DNA from 2 places in the Pediococcus damnosus genome. Region 1 is predicted to be linked to the other one. Evidence: predicted binding sites of a transcription regulator. Region 1 holds the regulator's gene; the other holds the start of a gene.
What was found. Region 1 encodes HrcA, which represses chaperone genes, less so after heat shock. Its sites were predicted from a motif close to TTAGCACTCNNNNNNNNNGAGTGCTAA; they were not measured.
Positions count from the first base shown of each region.

Region 2: groES (co-chaperone GroES) is a predicted target of HrcA. The motif match lies at 2,833-2,859, and genes of this name have one in related genera.

Region 1 covers NZ_CP012294.1:2,085,870-2,091,373, reverse strand. The annotation lists gene truB (tRNA pseudouridine(55) synthase TruB) at 1-398, shown strand, start outside; gene ribF (riboflavin biosynthesis protein RibF) at 409-1,356, shown strand; gene hrcA (heat-inducible transcriptional repressor HrcA) at 1,454-2,503, shown strand; gene grpE (nucleotide exchange factor GrpE) at 2,518-3,156, shown strand; gene dnaK (molecular chaperone DnaK) at 3,181-5,055, shown strand; gene dnaJ (molecular chaperone DnaJ) at 5,163-5,504, shown strand, end outside.
Region 2 covers NZ_CP012294.1:761,949-767,452, forward strand. The annotation lists gene ADU73_RS03670 (APC family permease) at 1-539, opposite strand, end outside; gene groL (chaperonin GroEL) at 839-2,479, opposite strand; gene groES (co-chaperone GroES) at 2,512-2,796, opposite strand; gene ADU73_RS03685 (CPBP family intramembrane glutamic endopeptidase) at 2,982-3,638, shown strand; gene ADU73_RS03690 (redox-sensing transcriptional repressor Rex) at 3,640-4,263, opposite strand; gene ADU73_RS03695 (ABC-F family ATP-binding cassette domain-containing protein) at 4,386-5,504, shown strand, end outside.

The sequences.
Region 1 (5,504 bases):
GTAAGGGGACTTATGTGCGGACCTTAGCAGTTGATTTGGGGAAAAAGCTTGAGGTTCCAGCTGTCATGTCTCGGTTAACTCGAACGGAAAGTGGTAATTTTCAGATTGAAGACACTATCACCTTTGCGCAATTAGAAGAGGCTGTTGAAAATAAGATTGTCGAGAATTTATTAGTTCCGTTAGATCACGCATTGAAAAAATATCCTCACTTTGCGTTAAATGATGATTTATGGACCAGGGTCCAAAATGGAGCGGTTTTAAAACGAAGCAACTTCAACCAGTCGCAATCAGCAGAACCGGTCCTTGTTTTAACTTACGATGATCGTGTTCAAGCATTATATCAATATGATCAAGAAAGGGCAGCATATCGCCCTTTGACCATGTTTCTAACCAAGTAGGAGGGCTCACATGAAAATCATTTATTTACATCATCCATACAATCAAAACCAAATTAAAGATAAAAATGTAGTGCTGGCTATGGGATTTTTTGGTGGTGTTCATCTGGGACATCAGGCTGTCTTAAAACAGGCACGAAAAGAGGCTGATCAACGGGATTTACCACTTGCAGCAATGACATTTGATCATCATCCTTCGGTTGTGTTTCCTAAACCAGGATTGGATGGCACAATTTATTTAAGTTCCGTAGAACGTAAGGCGGAATTAATGCAAAAATTTGGTGTCGATTTATTGTATGTGGTAAGTTTTACATCTAATCTGGCCAAACTGTCTCCCCAAGATTTTGTTGACCAATACATGGTGCAACTTCATGCCAAGGTTATTGTTGCGGGCTTTGATTATACTTACGGACCACGTGAAATTGCAGATATGGATCATCTTCCGACATACGCTAAAGATCGTTTTACGATTGTAACTGTTCCAGAATTACTGTTGGATGGTGAAAAAGTGAGTTCGACTCGAATCAGAACAGATCTAAAACAGAGTAATGTAGATCATGCTAATCTGTTCCTTGGATATACTTATCAAACTACTGGTTTAGTAGTTCATGGTGAGGCTCGTGGCCGCACACTTGGCTTTCCAACTGCCAATATTTTATCTGATCCAAAATCAAGAATTCCAGGAATTGGTATTTATGCCGTTCGGATAAAAATCGGTTCAAAATGGTGGCCAGGAATGGCCTCTATTGGAAGAAATGTTACTTTTGGAGAGCATCGGCCAATTACTATCGAAATTAACATTTTTGATTTTGATCAAGAAATTTATGGCGAAATGGTTCGAGTTGATTGGTATCATTACGTTCGTGGTGAGATAAAGTTTGATGCCGTTGAAGGATTAATTGAACAATTAAAGCTTGACGAAAAGAATATTCGCCAATATTTTGCGAATTTAACTATATAGTCAATAAAGGTCAAAGTTTATTGTTGACTTTTTGAAGAACCTTTGTTATCTTTAATAGTGTCTTAGCACTCCAATGTGCTAAGTGCTAAAAGAGGTGATGGTTTTGCTGACAGATAGAGAGTTACTGATTTTGAAAGCAATCGTTCAAATTTACACGGACGACGGACAACCGGTTGGTTCAAAGGCATTAGTTAGTAAATTACCAATCCATGTTAGTTCGGCTACAATTCGAAACGAGATGGCGACGCTAGAAGAAATGGGGTTACTTAAAAAGACCCATTCATCTTCTGGTCGAGTTCCTTCAATTAAGGGCTATCGTTATTATGTAGATCATTTGTTAAAACCTGATAAGGTTCAATCAAGTGATTTGCGAAAAATTCGTTCCTCGTTTAATCAACAGTTTCAAGAAATTGATGATATTGTTGCTGAATCTGCAGACATGCTTTCCCAATTAACTAGCTATACTGCTTTTACTGTGAAACCGGAACTGAAGGATGCTAAACTTGAAGGTTTTCGATTAGTACCACTTGGGAATCATCGAGTTATGGCGATTTTAGTTACTGATAATGGTAGCGTACAAAATCGAACATTTAAAGTACCAAAAAACGTTAATCCAGAGGCATTAGAATCCGTAATTCGAATTATTAATGATCAGTTAGTTGGATTAACTTTAGGTGAGGTGTTTAAGCGATTAGAGACAGATATTCCTATTCAGGTTGGTAAGTATATCGAGACTCCAGAAGGATTTTTAGATGTTTTTGAAGAAATTTTGAAAAAATCATCTACAGAGCATTTCTTTGTTGGTGGTCGTTTAAATCTCTTGAATTTTTCAAAACATCCAGATCCAAGCTCTATTCGATCGTTATATTCACTGATGGGACGATCAACAGATCTTGCTAGTGTATTAGGAGGATCATTAGATCACAACATCCAAGTTCAAATTGGCAATGAAATCACCAATAATTTGTTAAAAAATTATAGCCTGATTACAGCTACTTATGATGTAGATCAGCATGGTAAGGGAGTCATTGCAATTTTGGGACCGACTAGTATGCCATATTCTAGAATGATTGGATTGGTTGGTGCGTTTCGAACGGAATTAGCGCAACGATTAATAGATTATTACCACGATATTGATGATATTTGAGAGGTGTGAATGTAGTGTCTGAAAAAAAAGAAAATAAAGAAACTAAAAAAAATGAAGAAGCTGTAAATTCAACTGAGGAAGCCCCAAAAGACAAGTCAGCAAAAAAAGCTACAGTTGAATCAGAAAATAAATCAGAAAAGAATAAACCAGGGAAAAAGTTAAAAAAGCATAGTAAAACAAATCAACAAATTGAAGAATTGCAAACACAAGTTTCCGAGTTGACTGGTAAAGTTAATGCTATAACTGATCAGTATATTCGTTCAAAGGCTGAAATTGCCAACATTCAAAAACGCAACGAAAAAGAGCAAGCCGGACTAGTTAAATATGATGGTCAGCAGTTGGCTAAAGATATTCTTCCGGTTATTGACAATTTGGAACGTGCTTTGGCTATTAAGGTTTCTGATGAGAGTGGAATCCAATTGAAAAAGGGAATTCAAATGGTTTATGACCATATGAATAAAGCACTTAAAGATCATAATGTAACTGAAATTAAGGCTGAGGGACAAACCTTTGACCCTCAAATTCATCAGGCGGTCCAAACTGTTGCTGCTGAAGATGGAAAAAAAGCAGATCAGGTTGTTAGTGTTTTACAAAAAGGTTATATGTTAAAAGATCGTGTTTTACGACCAGCAATGGTTGTTGTGGCACAATAAAAAATATAAAGAAGGATAATTAAAATGGCAAGTAATAAAATTATTGGAATTGATTTAGGAACAACAAATTCTGCAGTTGCAGTCCTCGAAGGCGATAAGCCAAAGATCATTACAAATCCTGAAGGTAATCGTACAACACCTTCAGTTGTAGCTTTTAAAAATGGTGAAACCCAAGTTGGTGAAGTTGCCAAACGACAAGCAATTACAAACCCGGACACAATCGTATCTATCAAACGTCATATTGGTGAAAGTGGTTATACTGTTTCAGCAAATGGTAAGACATATACACCTCAAGAAATTTCTGCAATGATTTTGGAATATTTGAAACATTATGCAGAAGATTATCTTGGTGATACAGTTGAAAAGGCCGTTATTACTGTTCCAGCATACTTTGATGATTCTCAACGACAAGCTACTAAAGATGCTGGTAAAATTGCTGGATTACAAGTTGATCGGATTATTAATGAACCAACTGCTTCTGCTTTAGCTTATGGGCTAGATAAAAAAGATAAAGATGAAAAAGTTTTAGTTTATGATCTTGGCGGTGGTACATTTGATGTTTCTATTCTTGAATTAGGCGATGGTGTCTTCCAAGTACTTTCTACAAATGGTGATACACATCTTGGTGGTGATGACTTTGATCAAAAGATCATCGACTGGTTAGTATCTGAATTCAAAAAAGAAAATGGTGTCGATCTTTCTCAAGACAAAATGGCATTACAACGTTTAAAGGATGCTGCTGAAAAGGCTAAGAAAGACTTATCTGGTGTTAATGAAGCACAAATTAGTTTACCATTTATTTCTGCTGGTGCTAATGGCCCATTACATTTGGATAAAACTTTAACACGTGCCCAATTTGATGAAATGACATCTGACTTAGTTGCACGTACAAAGACTCCTGTAGACAATGCTTTGCGTGATGCTGGCCTTTCAAGCAGTGATCTTGACGAAGTTATTCTTAATGGTGGTTCAACACGTATTCCAGCTGTCCAAGAAGCTGTAAAGGAATGGACAGGTAAAGAGCCTAACCATTCTATTAACCCTGATGAAGCTGTTGCTATTGGTGCTGCAGTTCAAGGTGGTGTATTAACTGGTGACGTTAAGGATGTTGTTTTACTTGATGTCACACCATTGTCATTAGGAATTGAAACAATGGGTGGCGTCTTCACTAAGTTGATTGATCGTAATACAACGATTCCTACAAGTAAGTCACAAGTCTTCTCTACTGCCGCTGATAATCAACCAGCTGTTGACATTCATGTGCTCCAAGGTGAAAGACCAATGGCTGCAGATGACAAGACACTTGGGAGATTCCAATTAACAGATATTCCTACAGCACCTCGTGGTGTACCACAAATTGAAGTTAAGTTTGATATTGATAAAAACGGTATCGTTAATGTTTCCGCAACTGATAAGGGAACTGGTAAGAATCAGAAGATCACAATCAAGAGTTCTTCGGGCCTTTCAGACGAAGAAATCGATCGAATGATGAATGAAGCTAAAGAAAATGCCGATGCTGATAAGAAACGTAAAGAGGAAGTTGATCTTAAAAACGAGGTTGAACAATTAATCTTTACAACAGATAAGACACTTAAAGAGCTTGATGGTAAAGTATCCAAGGAAGAAATTAAAAAAGCTAAAGATGCTGAAGATGCTTTGAAGAAAGCACAAAAAGACAATAACATCGAAGATATGAAGACAAAGAAAGATGACTTGAATAAGATTGTTCAAGACCTTTCAGTTAAATTATATCAACAGGCTCAAGACAAGGAGAAAGCTAAGGGCGGTAAAGCCGATAGCAGTAAAGGTGATTCTGCAACATCTGGTAAAAAAGATGATAAGGGAACCGTCGATGGTGACTTTGAAGAAGTAGATCCTGACAAAGACAAAAACAAGTAATTAATTACTTGATAGTTAATAAAAAGTCAAAGTCAAAATGGACTTTGGCTTTTTATTGCATTTAGTCTGTGATATTCTATGTTTATTGATAAAAATGGAGGTTCATAATGGCAGAGAATAAAGATTACTATGAAATCCTGGGAGTATCCAAAGACGCATCTGCTGATGAAATAAAAAAAGCATATCGTAAATTGTCGAAGAAATACCATCCTGATTTAAACAAGGCCCCTGACGCGGAACAAAAGTTTAAAGACGTTAATGAAGCTTATGAAGTTTTAAGCGATGACCAAAAGCGTGCTCGTTATGATCAATATGGTTCTGCTGATGAAAATGCTGGCTTTGGCGGCGGAAGTGGCGGTGGATTTAATTCTTCCGACTTCGGTGGCTTTGGCGGTAGCAGCGGCGGCTTTGATGATATTTTCAGTCAATTCTTTGGTGGTGGTAACGGT
Region 2 (5,504 bases), 800 kb from region 1:
ATGACAATAAACAAATACACTGGAAAAGTTAAAAACGAAGCGGAATCACGTAAACCACGTAAATTCAAAGCCATAATTCCAAGCACGATTACAATTGCAAGCGGAATTGCATATGCCTGTACACTGGGAATAGCCGAAGTGATCGCTTCGGTTGCAGAAGTTACACTAACAGCGACTGTCAACATATAATCAACCAGTAACGACCCACCAGCAACTAATCCAGCTGATTGTCCCCAGTTTGTGCTAGCAACCACGTAGGCGCCACCACCTGAAGGATAAGCTTGAATAATTTGACGATAAGATATCGTAATCGCAAACAACAGAACTAAAACAATTCCTGCAACAGGCAAAGCATACCACGTTGCTGCAGCTGAAAGAACCAGCAAAACTGAAAGAATTTGTTCCGTCCCATACGCAACAGATGATAAAGCATCAGAAGACAACAACGCTAAAGCCTTAAACTTAGTTAACGCCTGTCCGCCTTCATCTAAAGTTTTAAGCGGTTTACCAATTAACAGTCTTTTTAGATAATGCCGCATGTCATAATACTCCTCTACAAAAATAAATTAACCCGAGTCAATAACTCGGGCAATACAAATCAAAAGTAAGTTTACTACAAATGAGCACGTTAAGCTATATCAATTTTCATAATTTCAGTAACCTGCTCGCTGTCCATTCAAACACATATGCGAATGAAGTGCAACCTTTAAATTCATGGTTTTATCCACGCTTGTTTCAAAAATTTTCAGAAAACAAAAAAACTTTCAGAACTAGGTTTTCACCCAATCCAGAAAGTTTCCTAACTATATTAGTTATTTTTATTTATTTAAATCTGAGCTTACATCATACCGCCCATGCCACCTGCTTGTGGTTGAGCACCTGTGGCAGCAGCACCGCCATCATCTTTTGGTTCTGGTTTGTCAGCAACAACAGCTTCAGTTGTTAATAGCAAAGCTGAAACACTGGCTGCATTTTGGAGAGCAGAACGAACAACTTTAGTAGGATCAACAATTCCTGCATCGACCATATTCTCCCACTTGCCAGTAGCAGCGTTATAACCAACCCCTGGCTTTTGTTTCTTCAAGTTTTCTACAATTACAGAACCCTCTGCACCAGCGTTCTTGGCAATTTGACGAACTGGCTCTTCAAGAGCACGTCTAACAATATTAATACCAGTATTTTCGTCGCCTTCTGCCTTAAGGTTAGCAATAGCAGGAAGTACATTTACTAATGCTGTACCACCACCGGATACAAAGCCTTCTTCAACAGCTGCACGAGTTGCATTCAAAGCATCTTCGATTCGATATTTCTTTTCTTTTAATTCAGTTTCTGTTGCAGCACCAACTCTAACAACGGCAACACCGCCAGCTAATTTAGCTAAACGTTCTTGTAGTTTTTCTTTGTCAAAGTCTGAAGTTGTATCAGTAATTTGTTGTCTGATAGTAGCTACACGTTCTGCAATTTTATCTTTATCGCCGGCACCTTCAACGATTGTTGTGTCGTCTTTTGTAACTGTAACCTTGTTAGCTTGACCTAATTGATCAATTGTTGCATCTTTTAAGTTTAAGCCTAAATCATCCGTGATTACAGTTCCACCTGTTAATGTAGCGATATCTTCAAGTTGAGCCTTACGACGGTCACCAAAGCCAGGAGCCTTAACAGCTACAACATTGAATGTACCACGCATCTTGTTCAAAACAAGAGTTGGTAAGGCCTCACCTGTAATATCATCAGCAATGATTAACAGAGAACGACTTTGTTCAACAACTGATTGAAGGAGTGGCAAAATATCTTGAATATTGCTGATCTTCTTATCAGTAATCAAAATATATGGATTATCTAAATCAGCTTCCATCTTATCATTGTCAGTAACCATGTATTGTGACATGTAGCCACGATCAAACTGCATACCTTCAACAACATCAAGGGTTGTATCTACACCACGTGATTCTTCAATTGTAATGACACCATCGTGACCAACCTTTTCCATTGCATCGGCAATCAATTTACCAACTTCTGAGTTAGCAGCTGAAATGGAAGCAACTTGGGCAATATCATCTTTTGATTTAACTTCATGAGACATCTTATGAAGTTCATCAACAGCTGCCTTTGTTGCACGTTCAATCCCACGACGAATGCCAACTGGATTGGCACCAGCAGTGACGTTCTTCATACCTTCGTTTACAATTGCTTGTGTCAAAACAGTAGCAGTTGTTGTCCCATCACCAGCAATATCATTAGTCTTTGAAGCAACTTCAGAAACTAACTTAGCACCCATATTTTCAAAATGGTCTTCAAGATCAATTGACTTAGCAATTGTTACACCATCATTTGTAATTGTAGGTGAACCGTATGATTGTTCCAAAACTACGTTACGACCCTTTGGACCAATTGTTGATTTAACAGTATCAGCTAATTTGTCGACACCTTTTAACATCTTTGTTCGTGCATCTTCAGAAAATTTGATTTCTTTTGCCATAAAAATTTCACCTCATTAAATTTATTTTTTAGTTAATCAATGATTGCAACGATATCTTTTTCGTGCAATACCAAATATTTTTTATCTTCATATGAAACTTCGGTACCCGCATACTTGTCAAAAATAACGGTATCACCTGTTTTAACAGATGGTGCAACTTTTTCACCGTTATCTAACACGTGTCCTTCACCCACAGCAACAACTTTACCGCTTTGTGACTTTTCCTTAGCATTACTTGCAAGGACAATTCCACCAACGGTTTGTTCTTCTTCTTCCTGTGCTTCTAATATCACGCGATCTCCTAATGGTTTTAACAATATGAATCCCTCCATTTATTTATACTTTTACTATTTTTAGCACTCTCAACGTCTAAGTGCTAACAACAGTATTTACTATATCATTCTCATCACAGAATGCAAGCATTTCACTGACCTTTTTTGACAAACAACTTCAAGACCCCGGCAAACATGCTATACTATAGGAACAATTATGAGGTGAACACATGAAATTAGAAAAGAAATCTATCTATATATTAATTACGTATTTAATCGTTTATCTTTTGCCAAGCATTCTAAATAGCTTCTTTAAATTAACGCATCCCGAAATCTTTAACATTCAAATTGTTGATTACTTAGCTGGTGCTTGCATTTTATGCTACTTGGCATTTCATGACATGCCAACTAATCTTCCAGAAAAAAGACGCCGTTCTGTTGGACAAAACCTCATTTGGGGAATTTTAGGTTTTATTTTCGTAATTGTCTTGCAAACCATTATTTTACGGTTAACAGTTCAATCAGGTGGTAATGCAAGTTCGCAAAATACAACCGATCTGCTATCAATTGTGAAGAATTATCCCATCTATGCCCTTATCATCATCATAGGAGCTCCTATCATGGAAGAAATTGTTTTCCGTAAAGTTCTTTTTGGTAATCTCGCCAATTTGTTAAGCTTTATTAATCCTAAAGTTGCACAAATCCTTACAGCTCTTATTTCCAGTGGCTTATTTGCCTTAGCTCACTCTGATGGTCATTTCATTTTGTATGGCGCAATTGGATTGTGGTTTTGTTGGCTTTACCACCATACAGGACGCATCCAAACATCAATGATGGCGCATATCTTAATGAACTCTTTGGTTGTATTACCAATTCTCGGACTGTAACTCAGTCGTGATTAATCGCGTAAATTAAGGTTTGCAATTCATTAGTCAGATCAATATTTTGAATATGTACTGTTTGGGGCACTGAAACACGAACCGTTGTAAAATTCATAATTCCTTTAATGCCGGCCTGCACTAACTTATCCGTGACTTCTTGCGCAATCGCTGCTGGAATTGTAATAATGGCAATCTCAATTTGTTGATCTTGCAGTTGTTCTTGCAACTGTGTCATGCCATAAACGGGGACATTGCTTTGAATAGAGCCAATTATGGTCGGATTAATATCAAATGCCGCGCTAATGCGGACATTACTATTTTTATGGAAATTAAAGTTTAAAAGCGCATGTCCCAAATTTCCTACACCAATTAGGGCTACGTTTGTAAGTGTATCCTGATCAAGGATTTTCTTAAAAAAATCAATTAGTTTGTGCACATCATACCCATATCCACGCTTTCCTAACGTTCCAAAATAGGAAAAATCGCGTCGAATTGTCGCCGCATCAACTTGAATGGCCTCGGCTAATTCTGTTGAAGAAACTCGCAATTTGTTTGCACTCAATAAATTATTTAAATAACGATAGTATAAGGGTAACCGTTTTGCAGTTGCCTCCGGAATTTTGGTTTCCATTTTAAAGAACCTCCAAATGAACTTTGTGAATAATTAACAAAGTTAGTTTACCACTTTCCCAATAGGAACCAAAACTTAAAAACAAACGCTTTATAAACCAATTAATGAAAGGACACATGATTGTGATTTTACTACAAGCCCAAAATGTCAGTCGAGAATTTAGTGGAGAACAACTATTTTCACAGATCACCTTTGATATCCAAGAACAGGATCGAATCGGTCTTGTTGGCAGAAATGGTGCAGGAAAAACTACCCTTCTAAAAATGCTAATCGGTCAAACTCAACCAGATGAAGGCCAAATTATTACCAAAAAAGGATTATCAATCGGCTATCTTGCCCAAAATCAAGGCCTAAATACAGATAATACAATCTGGAATGAACTTCTAACCGTATTTTCCGAAGTAATTGCTTTAGAACAAGAAATTCACAAGCTTGAAGCCCAATTAGGCGATCCCAAAATCATCGCAAACCCTGAGAAATTTAAATCCTTGTCTAATTTGTATGATCAAAAGCAACAAACCTTTAAAGCTAAAAACGGGTTCGGCTATCAAGCAGAAATTCGTGGCGTTCTAAATGGTTTTAGTTTTGGTAAGGAATTCTATGACCGCTCAGTTAATTCGCTCTCTGGTGGTCAAAAAACCAAATTAGCTTTGGCAAAATTGCTGTTAGAACAACACGATTTATTAGTTTTGGATGAACCAACAAACCATTTGGACATGGATACTCTTGCCTGGCTTGAAAAGTACATTAAGTCTTACGACGGAGCCCTATTAATCGTGTCACATGACCGTTATTTTCTCGATCATGTTGTAACCCGAGTCCTCGACTTAGACCAGCAAACCTTGTTTTCTTATACCGGAAATTATTCAGATTATATTGATAAAAAGGCTGCCCGTCTCAAGAGCGAATGGAAAACTTACGAAAAACAACAAACCAAAATTGATAAGTTACAAGATTTCGTCAATAAAAATATTGTTTGTGCCTCAACAACCAAACGGGCTCAAAGTCGACGAAAACAATTGGAAAAAATGACAGTGCTTGAACGTCCCAATTCCGATGATGCCGAAATGCATTTTCACTTTGCAGCGAAGCACCCTAGTGGCAACGTTGTTCTCACTGTAAAAGATGCTGCAATTGGTTATGAAGCAGATCACGTTTTATCCGCACCCATCAATATTGATTTAACCAAGCATCATGTCCTGGGAATTGTTGGGCCAAACGGAGTCGGTAAATCAACTCTA